4 regions of the Janthinobacterium sp. 78 genome follow, and region 1 is predicted to be linked to each of the others. Evidence: predicted binding sites of a transcription regulator. Region 1 holds the regulator's gene; each other region holds the start of a gene.
What was found. Region 1 encodes sigma-54, which starts transcription at its own class of promoters, with help from an activator protein. Its sites were predicted from a motif close to TGGCANGNAANCTGCTTT; they were not measured.

Region 1 (5,052 bases):
ACCGCAACTGGCCGTCGCCGTCGATGCGCGCAGCGCCGAGTCGCTGGCCAGCCTGCCGCACAATGTGGCCCTGCTGCGCGACCAGGGGCACGACGTCAAGGTGATGTTCCTCACGGCCACCACGCATTCGCTGGTGGCGCGCTTCTCGGAAACGCGGCGCAGCCATCCGCTGTCGCACGAATTGCGGCCGAACCAGAACCCCGCCAGCCGCCGCACCCTGATCGAATGTATCTCGGAAGAACGCGAACGCCTGTCGGCCATCGAGCAATTGGGCCATGTGATCGATACCTCGGAACTGAGCGCGAACAAATTGCGTGCCTGGATCAAGGATATCGTCGCCTCCGAACGCGCGCCGCTGACCTTGTTCTTCGAATCGTTCGCCTTCAAACTGGGCGTGCCGCTGGACGCCGATTTCGTCTTCGACGTGCGGGCCTTGCCGAATCCCTATTACGACCTGGCGCTGCGTCCGCTCGACGGACGCGATGCGCCCGTGATCGCCTTCCTCGACGCGCAGCCGAGCGCGCTGGAACTGCTGGCCGACATCCGCGCCTTCATCGAGAAGTGGTTGCCGTCATTCAAATCCGACAACCGCAGCTACCTGACGGTGGCGCTCGGTTGCACGGGTGGCCAGCACCGCTCCGTGTACATGGCGGAACGGCTGGCGCAGTATTTCGGGCCGAACGAGCGCGTGGTTCTACGCCACCGCGAGCGCAGCTAGAGAACGCCAATAAAACCTACTGCGCGTCGGTATAGGTGGTCTGCGATGCTCACTGTGCGTAAAGCACAGTTCCGCTTCTCAACCACCTCTCCCTTCCGCTCGCTACGGTTTTATCCAGCGTTGTTACTTCAGATAATAAAGCGGATGCGCCGTGGCCGGCCAGACGGGGGCAAAGAAACGTGCCACCATGGCTGCATCGACCTCGTCCAGGCTGGCGGGGTTCCAACGTGGCGCATTGTCCTTGTCGACCACCAGCGCGCGCACGCCTTCGAGCACTTCGCCATGCGCGAAATTGTGGCGCACCACGCTGCGCTCCAGGCGCAGGCAGTCGGCCACACCCAGGTGGGCACCGCGCTGCAGCAATTCGAGGGTCACCGACATCATCAGCGGTGAACGCAAACGCATGGCCGCCAGGGCCTTGCCTGCGAACGCGCTGTCGTCCTGCGCCAGCGAGGCCATGATGGCGGCCACGGAAGGGGCGCCGAAGTGGCGGTCCAGCGCCGTGCGCGCGGTGGCCAAAGCAGAAGCCCCCGCCTCGGCCTGGAACGGCGCGGCCAGCGCCTTGATGGCCACCGGCAAGGCCTCGCCCGGCGTCGATTCGAACAGGGCCAGCAGCGCCCCCATCTGCGCCTCGGGCAGGTAGACATCGGCCAGCCCCGTGTACAGGGCATCGGCCGCGTTGATCGTCAAGCCCGTCAAGCCCAGGTACAGGCCCAGCTGGCCGGCCAGGCGGGACAGAAAATAACTGCCGCCCACGTCCGGGAACAAGCCGATATTGACTTCCGGCATGGCCATGCGCGTGCGGCCCGTGACGATGCGCAGGCGGTTGCCGGGCCCGGCTTGCGCCACGCCCATGCCGCCGCCCATGACCACGCCATCCATCACGGCGATATACGGTTTCGGGTAGAAATGAATGACATGATTTAAGGCGTATTCTTCTGTAAAGAAATCTTCCAGCAATGCACTGCCGCCTTGCGGCGTAGCCAGGCCCGCATCGTAAAAGAAACGGATATCGCCGCCGGCGCACAGGGCTTTTTCGCTGCTGGAACGGATCACGACGGCGTCCACCTGCGGATCGTCGCGCCAGGCCAGCAAGACGGCACTCAGGGCCCGCACCATCTCCAGCGACAGGGAATTGAAGGCTTTCGGACGGTCGAGCACGATGTGCCCGGTACGGTTGCGGATGGAGGTCTGGACGAAGTCGCTCATGGGAAAATGAAAGAAGTGAGAGTAGGCACATTCTAGCGCCTGCACGGGCAACATTGCGCTCGACAGGCAGGGGCGCAAAAAAGGGCGCAATGTGCGCCCTTAGTTGATCACAACCGGTTGAAAGTCGCAGGCCGTTTAGACGGCGGCTAATTCTTCTTCCGAGTTGTCTGGCAGATGCTTGATCGCCTCTTTACCGTGCCCTTGCACTTTGGTTTTGTATTTCATCACTTGCCTGTCCAGCTTGTCGATCAGGATATCGATTGCGGCATACAGGTCATGCGCCAGGCTTTCCACATAGACAGTTTTGCCACTCAGACGCAGGTTGACTTCGGCCTTTTGACGTTTTTCTTTCTCTTTGAGGTTATCCACGGTCAGAATCACGGCGATATCGATAACTTGATCGAAATGACGTTTCACGCGCTCCAGCTTCGTTTGTACGTATTCACGGATGGCTGGTGTCACTTCGAGATGATGTCCGCTGATGGTGAGATTCATACACACTCCTAAAGATGATCGGGTTCGTGCGGTCCATCCTATCCGGCCCGCAGAGGAACCGAAAAAAACTTACAAACACTTACGCAGGCTCACTGGCGGAATTTTCAACGCTTCCCGGTATTTGGCAACAGTACGTCGCGCAATCACCATGCCTTGTTCCCCCAGCATGTCCGCAATCTTACTGTCGGATAAAGGATTTTTAGGGTCTTCTGCTCCTGTCAGTTGCACGATCAATGCCCGTATCGCCGTCGATGATGCTTCGCCCCCCGCTTCGGTGGCGACGTGGCTACCAAAGAAATATTTCAACTCGAACATGCCGTGCGGGGTCAGCATGTACTTTTGAGTTGTTACCCGCGAGATAGTACTCTCGTGTAAACCCAGTGTATCAGCTATTTCACGGAGCACAAGGGGGCGCATGGCAACGGCCCCATGCGAGAAAAAGTTCTTTTGTCTTTCTACTATCGCCTGTGCCACGCGCAGGATCGTGTCGAAGCGCTGGCGCATATTCTTGATCAGCCACTTGGCTTCCTGCAACTGTGCGCCCATGGCGCCCTCGCCCTTGCCCTGCTTGAGCAAGTTGGCGTACATGGCGTTGACGCGCAGGCGCGGCATGACGTCGTTGTTCAGGGTGACTTGCCAGCCATTGCGCGCGCGCTTGACGACGACGTCGGGCACCACGTAATCGGACACGTCCGAGGCGAACACGGCGCCCGGATGCGGATTGCACTGGCGAATCACCGTTTGCGCTTCACGCAAGTCTTCCTCGTCGCAATCGAGGGCTTTTTTCAGCTTGTTGAAATCGCGCTGGGCAAACCAGGCCAGATGCTTTTCCACGATGACGAGGGCCATGCGCCGCGTCACCATGGCGACGTGCGGCAAACGCTTGATTTGCAGCGCCAGGCATTCGGATGCATTGCGCGCACCCACGCCGGGCGGATCGAAACTTTGCAACAGGGACAAGGCCGTGCGCATCTCGTCGGCGTCGATTTCCAGCTCTTCCGGCAGGCGCGCCAGGATGTCGTCGAGCGACTCTTCCAGGTAGCCATTGTCGTCGAGCGCGTCGATGATCAGCTCGACCAGCGCGCGGTCGCGCAACTCGAGCACCGTCACGCGCATCTGCTCCATCAGGTGCTCGCGCAGGGTGCAGTGATGGGCCTCCAATTGCGGACGCGAATCTTCGTCATCGGGCGCCTTGCCCCGGCTCGCCTCGCTCCAGTCGCTGTCGCCACCGTCTGCGGCGGCCGGGCTGTCGCTCGCCTCGCCGTCAAAGGTCTCCGCTTCGGCCGGCGCCGCAGGCGCATCCTGGCCTGGCGGCTGGGGCGGCGCTTCGGCCGGCGCGGCCGTGGAACTCAGGGCTCCGTCGGACAGCAGGCGCAGCGAATGGTCGAGCGGATCGTCGAGGCGCTCGAGCAAGGGATTGTCCGTCAGCAGTTGCTCGAGTTCCTGGTGCAATTCCAGGGTAGACAATTGCAACAGGCGTATCGATTGCTGCAACTGCGGCGTCAGTGCCAGGTGCTGCGAAGTGCGCAGCTGCAATGATTGTTTCATTGGCTCACATGCGGAAGTGTTCGCCCAGGTAGACCCGGCGTACCGACTCGTTCGCGATGATGTCGTCGGGGCGTCCCGACGCCAGCACCGAGCCCTGGTTGATGATGTAGGCACGGTCGCAGATACCCAGCGTCTCGCGCACATTATGGTCGGTGATCAGCACGCCGATATTGCGCTCCTTCAAGAAGCGCACGATGCGCTGGATCTCGATCACGGCAATCGGGTCGACACCGGCGAACGGTTCGTCGAGCAGCACGAAACGCGGGTCGGTAGCCAGCGCGCGGGCGATTTCCACGCGGCGTCGCTCGCCGCCCGACAGCGACAGCGCCTGGTTCTCGCGCAACTTTTCAATCTGCAAGTCAGCCAGCAATTTATCCAGGCGCTCCTCGATCTCGGCCTTCTTCAAAGGACGGCCTTCGACGGTCTGGATTTCCAGCACGGCGCGGATATTGTCTTCCACCGTCAGCTTGCGGAAGACGGACGCTTCCTGCGGCAGATACGACAGGCCCATCTGCGCGCGGCGGTGGATCGGCAGGCGGGAAATGTCCACGCCGCTGATATCGATGCTGCCGCCGTCCGACGGCACCAGGCCGACGATCATGTAGAACGAGGTGGTCTTGCCGGCGCCGTTCGGGCCCAGCAATCCCACCACTTCGCCGCATTCGACTTGCAGCGATACATCATGCACGACTTGCCGCTTGCCATAGGTTTTTTGCAGCCCGCGAACGATCAGGGTGCTGCCGCAACGTGTATTGTCCATTAGTTCTTTCCTGGTGCGGGCGTGGCCGGCGCCTTGGGCTTCGGCTGGATCACCATGCGCACGCTGCCGCCATCGGGGGTGCTGGTGCCGCTGTCGGAATTTTCCATTTTGAATACTTCCTTGCGGCTGTCATACGAGATGAAGGCGCCGTTGGCCACGTCGGTCACTTTCGTGCCTTCCAGGCGCGTCAGCTTGGCCTTGGAAAACAGTTTCACCACTTCCGTCTTGTTATCGTATTCCACGCGCTCCGCCTCGCCTTCCACCCACAGGTCACCCGCGCCATCGCGCTTCTGGCGGAAGGTGGCCAGCTTGCCGGGATCGG
Region 2 (5,052 bases), 3.3 Mb from region 1:
GGGCAAACGCATCCACGAAGCGCGGCCCAGCATCACGCTTTCCGCTTCCAGGCCACCCACGCCGATGGCGATCACGCCCAGCGCGTCGACCATGGGCGTGTGCGAATCGGTACCCACCAGGGTATCGGGATAGGCCACGCCATTTTGCACCTGGATCACCGGCGACATGCGCTCCAGATTGATCTGGTGCAGGATGCCGTTGCCTGGCGGGATCACGTCGACGTTCTTGAACGCCTTCTTGGTCCAGTCGATGAAATCGAAGCGGTCTTCGTTGCGGCGGTCTTCGATGGCGCGGTTCTTGGCGAAGGCGTCGGGGTCAAAACCACCGCATTCGACGGCCAGCGAGTGGTCGACCACCAGCTGTGTCGGCACGACGGGGTTGACCAGGGCCGGGTCGCCGCCCTGGGCCGCGATGGCGTCGCGCAAGCCGGCCAGGTCGACCAGGGCCGTCTGGCCCAGGATGTCATGGCAGACGACGCGCGCAGGGAACCACGGGAAATCGAGGTCGCGGCGGCGTTCGATGAACTGGCTCAGCGACGCGTTCAGGGTGGCAGGGTCGCAGCGGCGCACAAGGTTTTCGGCCAGTACGCGCGAGGTATACGGCAAGGTGGCGTAGGCGCCTGGCTGGATCGCATCGACGGCAGCGCGCGTGTCGAAGTAGTCTAGCTGGGTGCCCGGCAAGGGCTTGCGGTGCAAGGTGTTCATCGGGGTAGTCAATGCAGTGCTCATTATTTGCGGTCCTTGATCGGCACGAATTCCAGGTCTTCCGGGCCCACGTAGTTGGCGCTCGGGCGGATGATCTTGTTGTCGATGCGCTGCTCGATGATGTGGGCGGCCCAGCCCGAAGTGCGCGAAATGACGAACAACGGCGTAAACATCGCCGTCGGCACGCCCATCATGTGGTACGACACGGCCGAGAACCAGTCCAGGTTCGGGAACATGTTCTTGATTTCCCACATGACCGATTCCAGGCGCTCGGCGATGTCGAACATTTTCGTGGAACCGGCTTCCTGCGACAGCGAACGGGCCACTTCCTTGATGACTTTATTGCGCGGGTCCGAAATCGTGTAGACGGGGTGGCCGAAGCCGATCACCACTTCCTTGTTGGCGACGCGCTCGCGGATGTCCGCTTCGGCTTCATCGGCGTTGTCGTAGCGTTTCTGGATGTCCAGCGCCACTTCGTTCGCGCCGCCGTGTTTCGGGCCGCGCAGCGCGCCGATGGCGCCCGTGATGGCCGAATGGATGTCGGAACCCGTGCCGGCGATGACGCGGCTGGTGAAGGTCGAGGCATTGAATTCGTGTTCCGCGTACAGGATCAAGGACGTGTGCATGGCTTTTTCCCACGACGCCGACGGCTTTTCGCCGTGCAGCAGGTGCAGGAAGTGGCCGCCGATCGAGTCGTCGTCCGTTTCCACTTCGATGCGCTTGCCGTTATGGCTGTAGTGGTACCAGTACAGCAGCATGGAGCCGAACGACGCCATCAGGCGGTCGGCGATGTCGCGCGCGCCAGGCGCGTTATGGTCGTCTTTTTCCGGCAGGGTGCAGCCCAGCACGGACACGCCCGTGCGCATCACGTCCATCGGGTGGGCGGCGGCCGGCAGCGCTTCCAAGGCCGACTTGACCGCCGACGGCAAGCCGCGCAAGGACTTCAGCTTGGCTTTGTAGCCTTTCAATTCGGCGGCGGTCGGCAGCTTGCCGTGCACCAGCAGGTAGGCGATTTCCTCGAACTCGCAGCTGTCGGCCACGTCCAGGATGTCATAGCCGCGGTAGTGCAAATCGTTGCCGGTCTTGCCGACCGAGCACAGCGCCGTGTTGCCGGCAGTAACGCCAGACAGCGCGACGGATTTTTTAGGCTTGAAAGTAGCGACTTGCGGTGCGGTCATAGTGTTCTCCAGAAGATGATTGTCGGTCCAGTGCGGCGGGCCTGGGCCTCCCAAGGCCCGCTCTTGTATAGGTGCTTACTTCTTTTGCGCGGCGAACAGCGCATCGAGCTTTTGCTCGAAGTCGTGGTAGTTGATCGATTCATACAGCTCCATGCGCGTCTGCATGGTGTCGACGACGTTCTTTTGCGTGCCGTCGCGGCGCAGGGCGCGGTAGACGTTGTCGGCCGCCTTGTTCATGGCGCGGAAGGCCGACAGCGGGTACAGGGCCAGGCCCACATGGGCGCTGCGCAATTCGTCCAGCGTGAACAGCGGCGTGGAACCGAATTCCGTGATGTTGGCCAGGATAGGCACGTTGACGGCCTTGGCGAACGTGGCATACATCTCCAGGTCCGTGATGGCTTCCGGGAAGATCATGTCGGCGCCCGCTTCGACGCAGGCGACGGCGCGTTCCAGTGCCGCTTCCAGGCCATCGACGGCCAGCGCATCGGTGCGCGCCATGATGACGAAGTTCGGGTCCGTGCGCGCATCGACGGCTGCCTTGATGCGGTCGACCATTTCTTCCTTGCTGACGATTTCCTTGCCCGGACGGTGACCGCAGCGCTTGGCGCCCACCTGGTCTTCGATATGCAGGCCGGCTGCGCCGAACTTGATCATCGATTTCACGGTGCGCGCCACGTTGAAGGCCGACGAACCGAAGCCCGTGTCGGCATCGACCAGCAGCGGCAGGTCGCACACGTCGGTGATGCGGCGGATATCGGTCAGCACGTCATCCAGGCTGGAAATGCCCAGGTCGGGCAAGCCCAGCGAGCCGGCCGCGACACCGCCGCCGGACAAATAAATGGCTTTGTAACCGGCGCGCTTGGCCAGCAAGGCGTGGTTGGCGTTGATGGCGCCGACGACTTGCAACGGGGATTCTTCCTGGACGGCCTTGCGGAATGCGGCACCTGCGGAGTATTGAGTCATGTGTTCACCTTATGGGTTTCGGATGGTCCCGAATGTTTCACGGAGTGGCTATGAGCATCAGTATTGCAAATGCCGTGCCAGGGCCGCGCATCCACCCGGAAAGGACGCCAGTACGCGGTGCCATACGGGGGAAACGGCCAGGTATCGGCGTGGCGTGCAGTGTCACGCAAGGGAACAAGCATGTCACGATGCATGTCAATGATGTTTCAAATATGTTTCAATCATTCCATTTGAAACATTGAAACATGAAACAGACCAGACTGCCACCGGGCGCGCACATAAAAAAACAGCCGGCGGGCGCCGGCTGCAGGTTTGCTGAAAATTCAGGAGCTAAGCCAGCCGCACCAGCGGATTGGCGATGATGTTGTCGATCTGGCGCACGGCTTCTTCGCAGGCGGCGGCAATGGCACCGTCCTCGTCGTCGCGCACGAACTGCATGGTCGAGCCTTCGAATACTTCCAGGCCTTCCGCAGTGGCGCGTTCGATGTCGCAGCTGGCAGACCATTTGCCATCGGTGGTGGGCACGGCCAGGGGAACGATTTCCCAGCCTTTATAGTGAATTTTAGAACTGTTTTCCATGGGGTGCCTCCTTGTGACTGACTCAATAGTGGAAATCGTAGCATGAAGCGGGACCGCTAGCGACGTGTTTCAGGCGCCGGCGCACGGTCAGGCTGACTTTCGGGCTAAACGATTTACGCTGGCTCAAGGACGCAGCAGATTATCCACTTCCGTCCTGGCCACTTCTATCCCGGCCGTGCAAGCCGTCTCGGGCGCCGCATAGCCGCCCAGGGTGCGGCTGCGCGTAATCGCTTGCGCCGCGCTCTCGCCCTCGCGCTGCAGGCGGTAGGTAAAATCCCATAAATCGTCGTTGTCCTTTTGCGGGGTCACCGAAATCGTAAAACCGCGGTACTGTTCGCTGCGTGCAGTAATATCGTTCATGAATTTCTCCTTGTGGGATGAGGTTACCACGCTGCAAGCGCCAGGGTGCGCACGACTGCCGCGCACTCCTTATCTGTTTTTCGCATGCCAAAGGTCAATTCTCAGCATTTTTTTAGCGCACTCTGGCGATATAATGCCCTTCCCTGTCCGTACTTTGCCGCCGCGATGACCCCACAAATCCAAGCTTTCTTCGATCCCGCCACCGCCACCGTCACGTATGTTGTGTACGAGGCCGATGGCCAGGACTGCGCCATCATCGATTCCGTGCTCGACTACGACCCGAAAGCGGGCCGCACCTCGACCACCTCGGCCGACAAGGTGATCGCCTTCGTGCGCGAACACGGCTTGCAGTGCCGCTGGCTGCTGGAAACCCACGCGCACGCCGACCACCTCTCCGCCGCGCCCTACCTGCAGCAGCAGCTGGGCGGCGATGTGGCCATCGGCGCCGCCATCCAGACAGTGCAGCAGGCGTTCGCAGCCGTCTACCACCAGGACGGCGCCAGGGCCGACGGCTCGCAGTTCGACCAGCTGTTCGCGCCCGACCAGGTGTTTCATATTGGCAAGCTGGAAGTGCGCGCGCTGCACGTGCCCGGCCATACGCCGGCCGACCTGGCTTACCAGATCGGCGACGCCGTCTTCGTCGGCGACACCCTGTTCATGCCGGACGTGGGTTCGGCCCGCTGCGACTTTCCAGGCGGCTCCGCGTCCCTGCTGTACCGCTCCGTGCAGCGCCTGCTGGCGCTGCCGCCGCAAACGCGGCTGTTCATGTGTCACGACTATCCACCGAACGGCCGCGCGCCGCGCTGGGAAGTGACGGTGGCGGAACAGCGCGCCAGCAACATCCACTTGCGCGACGGCATCACGGAAGCACAATTCGTGGCCATGCGCACGGGCCGCGACGCCACGCTGGACATGCCGACATTGATCCTGCCCGCCATCCAGGTCAACATCAACGCGGGCAAGCTGCCCGAGCCGGAAGACAACGGCGTGCGCTACCTCAAAATACCGCTGAACGCGATCTGATTGCCTCGGGCACTCCCCGCCCCTCGCACCTCCTTTCTTGACACCACGCAAGTTTCACCCCGGGCAATCCGCATACAGTGCAGATTGCCTGGGCTTGCTTGGGCGCAGCTGTTTTCCCTTCCCCATTCTGGATGGAGCGCCCGCATGTCGCCCGACCCTACGCTCGACAATAATTGCATCCTGCTCGCCGAAGCCGAAGGCACGACCTTGTTCAGCCATGCGCTGCTCAAGGCCGTCACGCGCC
Region 3 (5,052 bases), 2.6 Mb from region 1:
ACGCCGATGCAGGGCGTGCGCCTGCTGGGCGGCTTGACCTGGCTCGATGCGCAGCAAAGCAAGACCGACGTGGCCGCCAACAATGGCAAGCGCCCCATCGGCGCGCCGGAAACACAGGTGAGCGTGGGCGGCGAATGGGACGTGCCCGGCGCGCCAGGCTTGAGCCTGAACGCCCGCGGCATCTACACCTCGACGCAATATGCGGACCTGGCCAACAGCAAGCAACTGCCATCGTGGACGCGCCTCGACATCGGCGCGCGCTACCTGACGCAAGTGGCGGGCCATGACGTGACCTTGCGCGCCCGCATGGACAACGTGACGGACCGCAACTACTGGTCGTCGGCCGTGTCGTCCTTCAACATCGGCACGCTGGTGCTGGCCGCGCCGCGCACCGTGGTCGTCTCCGCTTCGGTCGATTTCTAAGAGCCCGGCAGGGGCGCCGCGCCGCGTGCGCCCCTGTGCAATCGCTTGTGCTTGGGCGACAATGCGCGCATGACACTGCGCCCCGCCCTCCTCTCCCTGTTGCTCTTCGCCACCGCCAGCACCGCCCTTGCCCAAAAGCAAGCCGCCTGCCCCTATGCCGCCTGGAAGAGCGGCTTCAAGGGCGATGCGCGGGCGCAAGCCACGTGTCTGCTGCGCCCTGTGAAACTGTATGCGCGCCTGGGCGACAGCGCGCCGCTGCCGGACTTCCTTGCCAGTCATGTCGGCCAGCGCACGGGCATCGCCCCGGCCCGCCTGCGCGCCTGGCTGGCGCAGCAATCGATCAGTGAAGCGGATGTGGGCGGCGCCGTCGACGCACCGCTGTCGCGCGCCATGGGCCGGCTGGTGGCGCCCATGGCCCGCTTTTTCGTCATCCACGACACCAGCTACCCGAATTTCTTGTTAGAAACCATTCCCGACCACATCAACGACGCCAGCTGGGACTTCAACGATTTTACCTTGCGCAATCCGGCGCTGGGCGGCGGGCCGAAAGGCCATGTCTACGTGAACCGCCTCGGCGATTCGTTGTCGGTGCGCGACTTTGGCACACCCGGCTACGCCAGCAAACTGGAAAAGGACAAGCCGTCGCTGACGGGCCTGTTCCTGCACGTGGAACTGGTGCAGCCGCGCCGCTCCGTACCCGGTGGCGGCAAGGGCAACGACGGGCTGGCGCCCGATCCGGGCTTTACGCCCGCGCAATACGACCGGCTGGCCCTGCTGTATATCGCCGCCAGCGTGCGCAAGGGCACGTGGCTGATCCCCGCCTTCCACGCCGTGCTCGATACGGGCTTTGCGAACGGTCATGACGACCCCCAGAACTTTTCGCTGCCCGACTGGTCAGCCGCGCTTTCCCGCCTGCAGGCGGCCCTGCGGCTAACCAATACTGAACAACAAGGCGTTTCCCTGCCGGCGGATTAGGCGCATACTATTCGAAGCATAGCCATTCCTGTCAGGGAGTTCAGGTGAATATTGCCACGGATCATCAGGCGGATCGCCAGGCCAGCGCACGCCGTCCACTGCAGCGCGCGCAGCGCCTCTTCGCCATGCGTGATGCCGTCCTCAGCGCCTGGGAAGAGCGCGTGCGCGCCAGCGTGCGCGGCGCCGACCAGCTGCTCACGCCCATACTCATCAATACTCTGCCCGCCTTTTTCGATAACCTGGCCGAAGCGCTGACGCCGGGCCATCCGCGCGAAAACGCCGCCAGCAACAGCAACGTGCCCGCCGTGCATGGCAATGAACGGGCGCGCATGACCAATTACGGGCCGGAACAGGTGATCCAGGAATACCAGATCTTCCGCGACTGCTTCGCCGCCGTTGCGCATGCGTCCGGCATCACCCTGCGCCGCAAGGATTGGCAGGTGATCAACGCCTCGATCGACGTGGGCATTCGCGAATCGATACGCGAATTTACCAGCATGCACGAAGGCTTCCGGCGCCGCATCGCGGCCGGCCTGTCGCACGACATGCGCAATCCCCTGGCCGTGATCAGCACCAGCGCCCAGTTGCTGCTGCGGCAGGCGGACCCGGAACGGGTGGTCTTGCTAGCGCACAAGATTGCCGAGCACAGCAAACGGCTCGACAGCATGATCGAGGAATTGCTCGATAGCCTCAGCTACCACCGGGGCCAGCAGTTGCCGCTGGCGCTGAGCCAGTTCGACGTGCTGCCGCTGGTACACGCCGTGGCCGGCCAGGTCAACCTGCAGCGGCCCGGCAAATGCCAGGTCAGCGGACAATCCGTCACCGGCTGGTGGTGCGAGAACTCGCTGCGGCGCGCGCTGGAAAACCTGCTGAGCAATGCCCTCAAGTACGGTGACGACGCGCCTGTCAATGTGCACGTGGAAGCCGTGCACGAACGCCTGATCCTCACCGTCCACAATGGCGGCCACGCCATCGCGCCGGAACAGGCCGAGCGCATCTTCGACTACCTGCGCCGCGAGAACGACAGCCCCGCGCCGGGCTGGGGCATCGGTCTGCCCTTCGTGCAGAACGTGGCCGAAAGCCACGGCGGCAGCATCGCCGTCGACAGCGCACCCGAAACGGGCACCAGCTTCATCTTCGACGTCCCCGTCGATTGCCGGCCGTTCGTCCCGCCCGCCAGCGCTCCCAAGAGTGACAGCTAGCGCACCAAAGTAGTGCGAACGGCAGCGCGACGCCACAAAAGTGCTCATGTTTACACCTTCCTGCAGCCGCGCTGTTGGCACGCTTCCTGCTGAGCTATACATAGACACGGCTCAAGGGAAATCACAACATGGCAAATTTTTTCAATGAAATGACTGCGGATGAGGTGGGTACGGACAGCAAGGTACGTGAACACTATCGTGAATTTGACAACTGGCTGGCGCAGCAATCGCCCGAGACCATCGCCCGCAAGCGGGCCGAAGCCGACCTGACGTTCCGCCGCGTCGGCATCACCTTCGCCGTGTATGGCGACGATGCCGGCACGGAACGCCTGATTCCGTTCGACACCATCCCGCGCATCATTCCCGCCGCCGAATGGGCGCAGATGCAGACGGGCCTGGTGCAGCGCGTGCAAGCCTTGAATATGTTCATCCATGATATTTATCATGAGCAAAACATCATCAAGGCGGGCATCATTCCCGCCGAGCAAATCTACAAGAATGCCCAATACCGCCCGGAAATGCAGGGCATTTCCGTCGCTTCCGACATTTACGCCCATATCGCGGGTGTCGATATCGTGCGCGCGGGAAAGGGCGAGTTTTATGTGCTGGAAGACAACTTAAGGGTGCCTTCGGGCGTGTCCTACATGCTGGAAGACCGCAAGATGATGATGCGACTGTTCCCGGAACTGTTCGCCCGCAACCGCATCGCCCCCGTCGACCATTACCCGGACATGCTGCTCGACAACCTGCGCTCCGTCGCGCCCATGGGTGTGGACGACCCCACGGTGGTCGTCATGACGCCCGGCATGTATAACTCGGCCTACTTCGAGCATGCGTTTCTGGCCCAGCAAATGGGCGTGGAACTGGTCGAAGGCAAGGATCTGTTTGTCAACGACAACTCGGTGTACATGCGCACCACGCGCGGCCCCAAGCGCGTCGACGTGATTTATCGCCGCGTGGACGACGATTTCCTCGACCCGCTGGCCTTCCGCTCGGACTCGTCGCTGGGCGTGCCGGGCCTGCTGTCCGTGTATCGCGCGGGAAGAGTGACGCTGGCGAACGCCATCGGCACGGGCGTGGCGGACGACAAGTCGATCTACCCGTTCGTGCCCGACATGATCAAGTTTTATCTGTCGCAAGAGCCGATATTGAACAACGTGCCCACCTACCAGTGCCGCAAGAGCGCCGATTTGTCGTACGTGCTGGCCAATTTATCGAAACTGGTGGTCAAGGAAGTGCATGGCGCGGGCGGCTACGGCATGCTGGTGGGGCCGGCGTCCAGCTTGGCGCAGATCGAGGACTTCCGCCAGCGCCTGCTGGCCAATCCGGGCGGCTACATCGCCCAGCCGACACTCGCCCTGTCCGCCTGCCCCACGTACGTGGACGCCGGCATCGCGCCGCGCCACATCGATCTGCGCCCGTTCGTGCTGTCCGGCAAGACCATTTCCATGGTGCCAGGTGGCCTGACCCGCGTGGCGCTCGGCGAAGGCTCGCTGGTGGTCAATTCCTCGCAAGGGGGCGGCACCAAGGATACCTGGGTACTGGAAGAGACATCCGCTTTTGCAGGAGAGAAAACATGCTGAGCCGCACCGCTGATCATTTGTTCTGGATGGCCCGCTACACGGAGCGGGCGGAAAACACGGCGCGCATGCTCGACGTCAACATGCAAACGTCCATGCTGCCCCAGTCCGAGCAGGACGCGGAACAGGGCTGGCGCGCCACCCTGGGTATTTCCGAGCTGCAAAGCGCGTATGACCACAAATATGGCCGCTTCCACACGCGCGACGTGCTCGACTTCATGGTGCGCGACCCGAACAATCCGTCGTCCATCCTCGCCTGCCTGACGGGCGCGCGCGAAAACGCCCGCGCCGTGCGGGGGACGCTGACGACGGAAGTGTGGGAAATCCAGAACGCCACCTGGCTCGACATGCAGAAGCGATTGAACAGCAATCTGCTGGAAACGGACCCCAGCGCCTTCTTCGAATGGGTCAAGTACCGCTCGCATCTGTCGCGCGGCGTCACTTTGGGCACCATGCTCAAGGACGAGGCGATCCACTTCATTCGCCTCGGTACCTTCCTGGAGCGGGCCGACAACACGGCGCGCATCCTCGACGTGAAGTTCCACGGCGCGCGCGACACCTCGAAAGACATCACCCAGCGCGACTTTTACTATTGGGCGGCCCTGCTGCGCTCGGTTTCCGGCTTCGAGATCTACCGCAAGGTCTACCGCGACGTGATCACCCCGGCGCGGGTGGCGCAGTTGCTGATGCTGCGCGGCGACATGCCCAGGTCTTTACTTGCCTGCATGGATGACGTGGTGGAAAATTTAAAGCATATCCGCAACGATGTGTCGGCCGATACGGAAAGGTTTGCAGGGAAACTGCATGCGGAGCTGAAATTCGGCCATATCGACGACATCATGAAGGCGGGTTTGCACCTGACCCTGACGGAG
Region 4 (5,052 bases), 3.4 Mb from region 1:
TGGTGCGGTCCTTGAAGGCGGCCAGGGTGTGCTCCAGGAAGCCGCCCTCATTCAGGGTATCGCTGTGCAGCGCCACCTGCACGTCCATGCGGTCGGCCACGGACAGACAATTGTCGATGGCGGCCGGCGTGCTGCCCCAGTCCTCGTGCAGTTTCAGGCCGATGGCGCCGGCGCGCACCTGCTCTTCCAGCGGCAGCGGCAGGCTGACGTTACCTTTCCCCATGAAGCCCAGGTTCATCGGGAAGGCGTCGGCGGCCGCCAGCATGGCGTGCAAATGCCACGGTCCCGGCGTGCAGGTGGTGGCGGCGGTGCCCACGGCCGGTCCCGTGCCGCCGCCCAGCATGGTGGTCACGCCGCTCATCAACGCTTCCTCGATCTGCTGCGGACAGATGAAGTGGATGTGCGTGTCGACGCCGCCGGCCGTGACGATCAGGCCTTCGCCGGCGATGATTTCCGTCGCGCCGCCGATGGGCAAGGTCACGCCGGGCTGGATGTCCGGGTTGCCCGCCTTGCCGATGCCGAAGATCAGGCCATTTTTCAGGCCGATGTCGGCTTTCACGATACCCCAGTGGTCGAGGATGACGGCATTCGTGATGACGGTATCCATCACCTCGGCCGCACAGCGCTGCGACTGGCCCATGCCGTCGCGGATCACCTTGCCGCCGCCGAATTTCACCTCTTCGCCGTAGATCGCATAGTCATGCTCGATCTCGATGAACAGTTCCGTGTCGGCCAGGCGGATGCGGTCGCCCTTGGTGGGGCCGAACATTTCGGCATACGCGCTGCGGGGAATGCTGGCCATCTCAATCCTTTCCCGATGGAGTGTCTTGCAGGTCGCCCATCACTGCGCCATTGAAGCCGTAGACCTTGCGTTCGCCCGCCAGCGCCACCAGCTCCACCGTGCGTTGCTGGCCAGGTTCGAAGCGCACGGCCGTGCCGGCGGTGATATTGAGGCGCATGCCGTAGGCGCGCCAGCGCTCGAAGGCCAGCGCCGGATTGACTTCAAAAAAGTGAAAGTGCGAGCCCACCTGGATCGGCCGGTCGCCGCGGTTGGCCACCACCACGGTGGCCGTGGTGCGGCCCGCATTGAGGCTGATTTCGCCTTCTTCCAATTTGTATTCGCCTGGGGTCATGAGGGGCTCCTTCTCAAAAAACTACGGTATCGGATGGTGCACGGTCACCAGCTTGCTGCCATCGGGGAAGGTCGCTTCCACCTGGATATCGGGGATCATCTCGGCGATGCCGTCCATGACGTCGGCGCGCGAGAGTATCTTGGTACCGTCCGACATCAGCTGCGCCACCGACTTGCCATCGCGCGCGCCTTCCATGATGGCGGCGCTGATCAGGGCCACCGCTTCCGGATAATTCAATTTCAAGCCACGCGCCAGGCGCCGTTCGGCCAGCAGCGCGGCCGTAAAAATGAGCAGCTTGTCTTTTTCGCGGGGAGTCAGGTCCATGGTTTTCCTTGTCTTTCCTGTTCAAGTGTTCCAGATGCGGGGCACGACGGCGTCGCGCCCCAGCATGGCGGGGCGCAGCAGAAGCCAGGCGGCCAGCATGATCCGGCGCGCCGCCTCGCTGTCGCCGCACAGCAGGCGCACCACCACCAGCGCTTTCATGTGCGTGGCGCCAAACACGGCGCCGGCCGGCACGGCGATCTCGCGCACGGCCGCCAGTACGGATGAAGAAACGGGTGTGCCGACGGCGATCAGGGTGGCGCATACCGTGTGGCCGGCCAGCCCCAGGGGACTGGCCATCAGCACGCCGCCTCCCGCCAGCACGCCCTGCTCCCACCACAGCAGCTTGCCGCCACGGCGGATCTGCACCTGCTGGCTGATGCTGCCTGTGTTGAAAATTTCGCCCGAGGCGCTGCGGCCCAGGCAGACGATGTCGCAGCCGATGTAGCTGGCGTCGACCGCCAGTTCCACCTCATGGCGCAGGCGCACGCACGCCTGGTCGAAGAAAATGCTTTCCTGCGGCAGCCACTCGATGGCGGCGCCGCTACCGGCGCGCAGCACGATGTGCTGACCCGAGACGTGGCCGTTGGCGCGGTACCACTTGGCAGCGCCCGGTGACGTGAGCAAGGCGTGTGCGCCTGCGCCCACCGTGGCGTCGACGGCCAGCTGGTCGCCGCCCAGCACGCCGCCTGGCGGATGGATGATGATGGCGTGGCAGACGGCATCGCCTTCCGGGTACAGGGGCTTTTGCACGCGTAAAGGGCCGCAGTGCGTGCGCTCGACCAGGCGGCTGACGCCATCGTGCAGCGCAAAACCGAGGCGCAAATGCGCCTGCCAGGCGCCGTGTGCGCTGGGCTGTGAAGGCATGGCTGGATGGGACCTGTCTGGCATGCGGGGCAATCGCGTAAATAAGCGATTACCTAAGCAGGATATGTGCCAGCGTCAGAGGAAGGAAAAGTGAGTATCCTGCACCGCGCTGCTACGGACGCACCGGAATGGTGCATCGGCCGCACCGCAGCGTTTATGTTGAGGCCACGGCCAGGGTGCGCCGTTCACGCAGCAAGGCCGTGAATGGTGCGGCCGCCAGGGGCCGGCTGAAATAATAACCCTGCATTTCGTCGCAGCCGTGTTCCGTCAGGAAGTCTACCTGTTCGCGCGTTTCCACACCTTCGGCGATGACGCGCATGTCCAGGTTGTGTGCCAGCGAGATGACGGAACGGGCGATGGCCGCGTCGCTGCTGCTGGTGGTGACGTCGTCGACGAAAGATTTGTCGATCTTCAGCACGTCGATGGGAAAACGCTTCAGGTAGCCCAGGCTGGAATAGCCGGTGCCGAAGTCGTCGAGGGAAATGCCCACGCCGATATCCTTCAGGCGCGTCAGCGCCGCCACCGCCTTGTCCGGGTCGCCCATCACCGTGCTTTCCGTGATCTCGATACCCAGGCAGGCGGGCGCGATGGCGTATTTACGCAATACCGCCTCGACGAACGGCACCGTGCGGTCCTGCGCGAACTGTTTGCCAGACAGATTGACGGCCACCTTGATGCTGCCCAGGCCTGCGTCGTGCCAGGCGCGGATCTGCGCGCAGACGCTTTCGAGCACCCATTCGCCGATGGCCGTGATCAAGCCGTATTCTTCGGCCAGCGCGATGAAGAGGCCCGGCGACACCTTGCCCAGCACCGGGTTCTCCCAGCGCAGCAGGGCTTCCGCGCCCAGCAAGGCGCCCGTGCGCAAGCACATCTGCGGCTGGTAGTGCACTGCGAATTCATCGCGGCAGATGGCGCCGCGCAGCTGCTGCTGCATGGCCAGGCGGGCGCGGATATCGCTGCCCATGCGCTCCGTGAAGAAGGCGTAATGGTCGCGTCCCATTTCCTTGGCGCGCACCAGGGCCGTGTCGGCGTGGCGCAGCACGTCGTCGAGGCTGTCGCCGTCGGCCGGGCACATGGCGATGCCGATGCTGGTGGTCAGCGCCAGGCGTTCGCCACCGACATTGAGCTCTTCGCGCAAGCCGGCCAGGATGGTTTGCGCCAGCCCCAGGGTACGCCCCAGCAGGACATCGTCCTGCAGCAGGATCTGGAATTCGTCGCCGCCCTGGCGCACCACGGTGTCGCCCTCGCGCACGCAGCCGGACAGAAAACGCGCCACCACTTGCAGCGCCTTGTCGCCCACGGCCTGGCCGTGCGAATCGTTGATGTTCTTGAAGCGGTCCAAGTCCAGGCACATCAGCACCACCTGCTGGCCGTCGCGCACGGCGTTGGCGCGCGTCTGTTCGAAGCGCTCGCGCAGCAGCACGCGGTTCGGCAAGCCGGTCAGCGCGTCGTGGTAGGACAGGAAATCGATCAGATGCTGCTCGGCCTTGCGTTCGCTGATGTCGAGGAAGACACCGATGTAATTGACGACGGCGCCGTCATCCCCGTGCACGGTGGAGGCACTGAGCAGACAGGGATAGGTGTCGCCGCTCTTGCGCCGCGTTTGCACTTCGCCCGACCAGCAGCCGCTGCTGCGCAAGCCCTGGCGCAAGGCCAGCAGCACCGCTTCGCCCGTGTATTCGGCATGCAAGCGCATGATGTCGGTGCCCACCACGTCTTGCGCCGCGTAGCCGGTGATGCGTGTAAAGGCGGGATTGGCGGTGACGATGGTGCCGGCCGGATCGGTGATCAAAATGGCGTCCTGGGTGGCTTCGAAGACCTGGCCGGACAGGCGCAGCAATTCTTCATTGGCGCGGCGGATCTGCACTTCGCGCGCCAGGGTGCTGGCCACCTGTTCCAGTTCCGCCGTGCGTTCGGCCACGCGCCGCTCCAGGTTGGCGCGCTCCTGCGCCAGCTGCAGCTGCGCCCGCGCCAGGCGCACGTGCGCGTCGGTACGGGCGAGGATTTCCTCGGCCTGGAAGGGCTTGGCGATGAAATCGACGGCGCCCAGCGCAAAGCCGCGCACCTTGTCGTCCGTATCGTACTGGGCCGACAGGAAGATCACCGGCACCTGGCGCAGGGACGGTATCTCCTTCAGGCGGCGGCAGACTTCAAAGCCGTCGAGGCCCGGCATGCGCACGTCGAGCAGGATCAGCTCCGGCGGGCGCGCCTGGGCCGTCCACAGAGCCAGTTCACCGTTCGGCGCCTGGCGCACCGCATAGCCGGCGCCGCCCAGCAAATCGCTCAACAACTTCAGCGAAGCCGGCGTATCTTCAACGATCAGTACTTCGCCCTTCGAATTCACTTCCGAAAAATCGCGGTGCATGTAGCAGTTCTCTCAGCTTTGGATGAGGCGCGGCGCTCGATTGCCACGCTGGACAAGACATTTCTTTGCGATGAACTACGTACTATCATCATAATCTTTATTGCAATTTGGCACCATCCATCCACGATACTTAGTCCGTCTTTTCATCGAATCCGATGTTGTCAGCCCACACTTTCAGGTATGTGCCAGCGCGCCCTCGCTCTCCAGCAAGACGCACAGCTGACGGTACTGGTGCTGCTCGAGCATGGCCTGCAGCGGCGCCAGCAACGGCGCCGCCGACGCCGGCAGGGCCGCCAGCAGCTGCGCCACCCTGGCCAGGTTCAATTCGCGCAGCGCCACCAGCAAGGCGGCGCGCTCTTCCCCGGC

Region 2: a site for sigma-54 is predicted at 2,909-2,926, ahead of prpB (methylisocitrate lyase). Genes of this name have one in related genera too.
Region 3: a site for sigma-54 is predicted at 2,676-2,693, ahead of C8C92_RS15040 (circularly permuted type 2 ATP-grasp protein). Genes of this name have one in related genera too.
Region 4: a site for sigma-54 is predicted at 2,376-2,393, ahead of C8C92_RS18645 (urease accessory protein UreD). Genes of this name have one in related genera too.

The regions. Positions count from the first base shown of each region.
Region 1 covers NZ_QENT01000001.1:849,860-854,911, reverse strand. Annotated here, with positions in the region: gene rapZ (RNase adapter RapZ) at 1-718, shown strand, start outside; gene C8C92_RS03735 (enoyl-CoA hydratase/isomerase family protein) at 842-1,927, opposite strand; gene raiA (ribosome-associated translation inhibitor RaiA) at 2,063-2,422, opposite strand; gene C8C92_RS03725 (RNA polymerase factor sigma-54) at 2,492-3,970, opposite strand; gene lptB (LPS export ABC transporter ATP-binding protein) at 3,975-4,730, opposite strand; gene lptA (lipopolysaccharide transport periplasmic protein LptA) at 4,730-5,052, opposite strand, start outside.
Region 2 covers NZ_QENT01000001.1:4,181,319-4,186,370, forward strand. Annotated here, with positions in the region: gene acnD (Fe/S-dependent 2-methylisocitrate dehydratase AcnD) at 1-705, opposite strand, end outside; gene prpC (2-methylcitrate synthase) at 729-1,883, opposite strand; gene prpB (methylisocitrate lyase) at 1,959-2,846, opposite strand; gene C8C92_RS18335 (hypothetical protein) at 3,177-3,425, opposite strand; gene C8C92_RS18340 (hypothetical protein) at 3,549-3,785, opposite strand; gene C8C92_RS18345 (MBL fold metallo-hydrolase) at 3,951-4,808, shown strand; gene C8C92_RS18350 (DUF3274 domain-containing protein) at 4,953-5,052, shown strand, end outside.
Region 3 covers NZ_QENT01000001.1:3,421,158-3,426,209, forward strand. Annotated here, with positions in the region: gene C8C92_RS15025 (TonB-dependent receptor) at 1-423, shown strand, start outside; gene C8C92_RS15030 (hypothetical protein) at 493-1,398, shown strand; gene C8C92_RS15035 (HAMP domain-containing sensor histidine kinase) at 1,443-2,600, shown strand; gene C8C92_RS15040 (circularly permuted type 2 ATP-grasp protein) at 2,729-4,183, shown strand; gene C8C92_RS15045 (alpha-E domain-containing protein) at 4,177-5,052, shown strand, end outside.
Region 4 covers NZ_QENT01000001.1:4,249,073-4,254,124, forward strand. Annotated here, with positions in the region: gene ureC (urease subunit alpha) at 1-802, opposite strand, end outside; gene C8C92_RS18635 (urease subunit beta) at 804-1,133, opposite strand; gene C8C92_RS18640 (urease subunit gamma) at 1,155-1,457, opposite strand; gene C8C92_RS18645 (urease accessory protein UreD) at 1,479-2,321, opposite strand; gene C8C92_RS18650 (GGDEF domain-containing response regulator) at 2,476-4,686, opposite strand; gene C8C92_RS18655 (ATP-binding protein) at 4,861-5,052, opposite strand, start outside.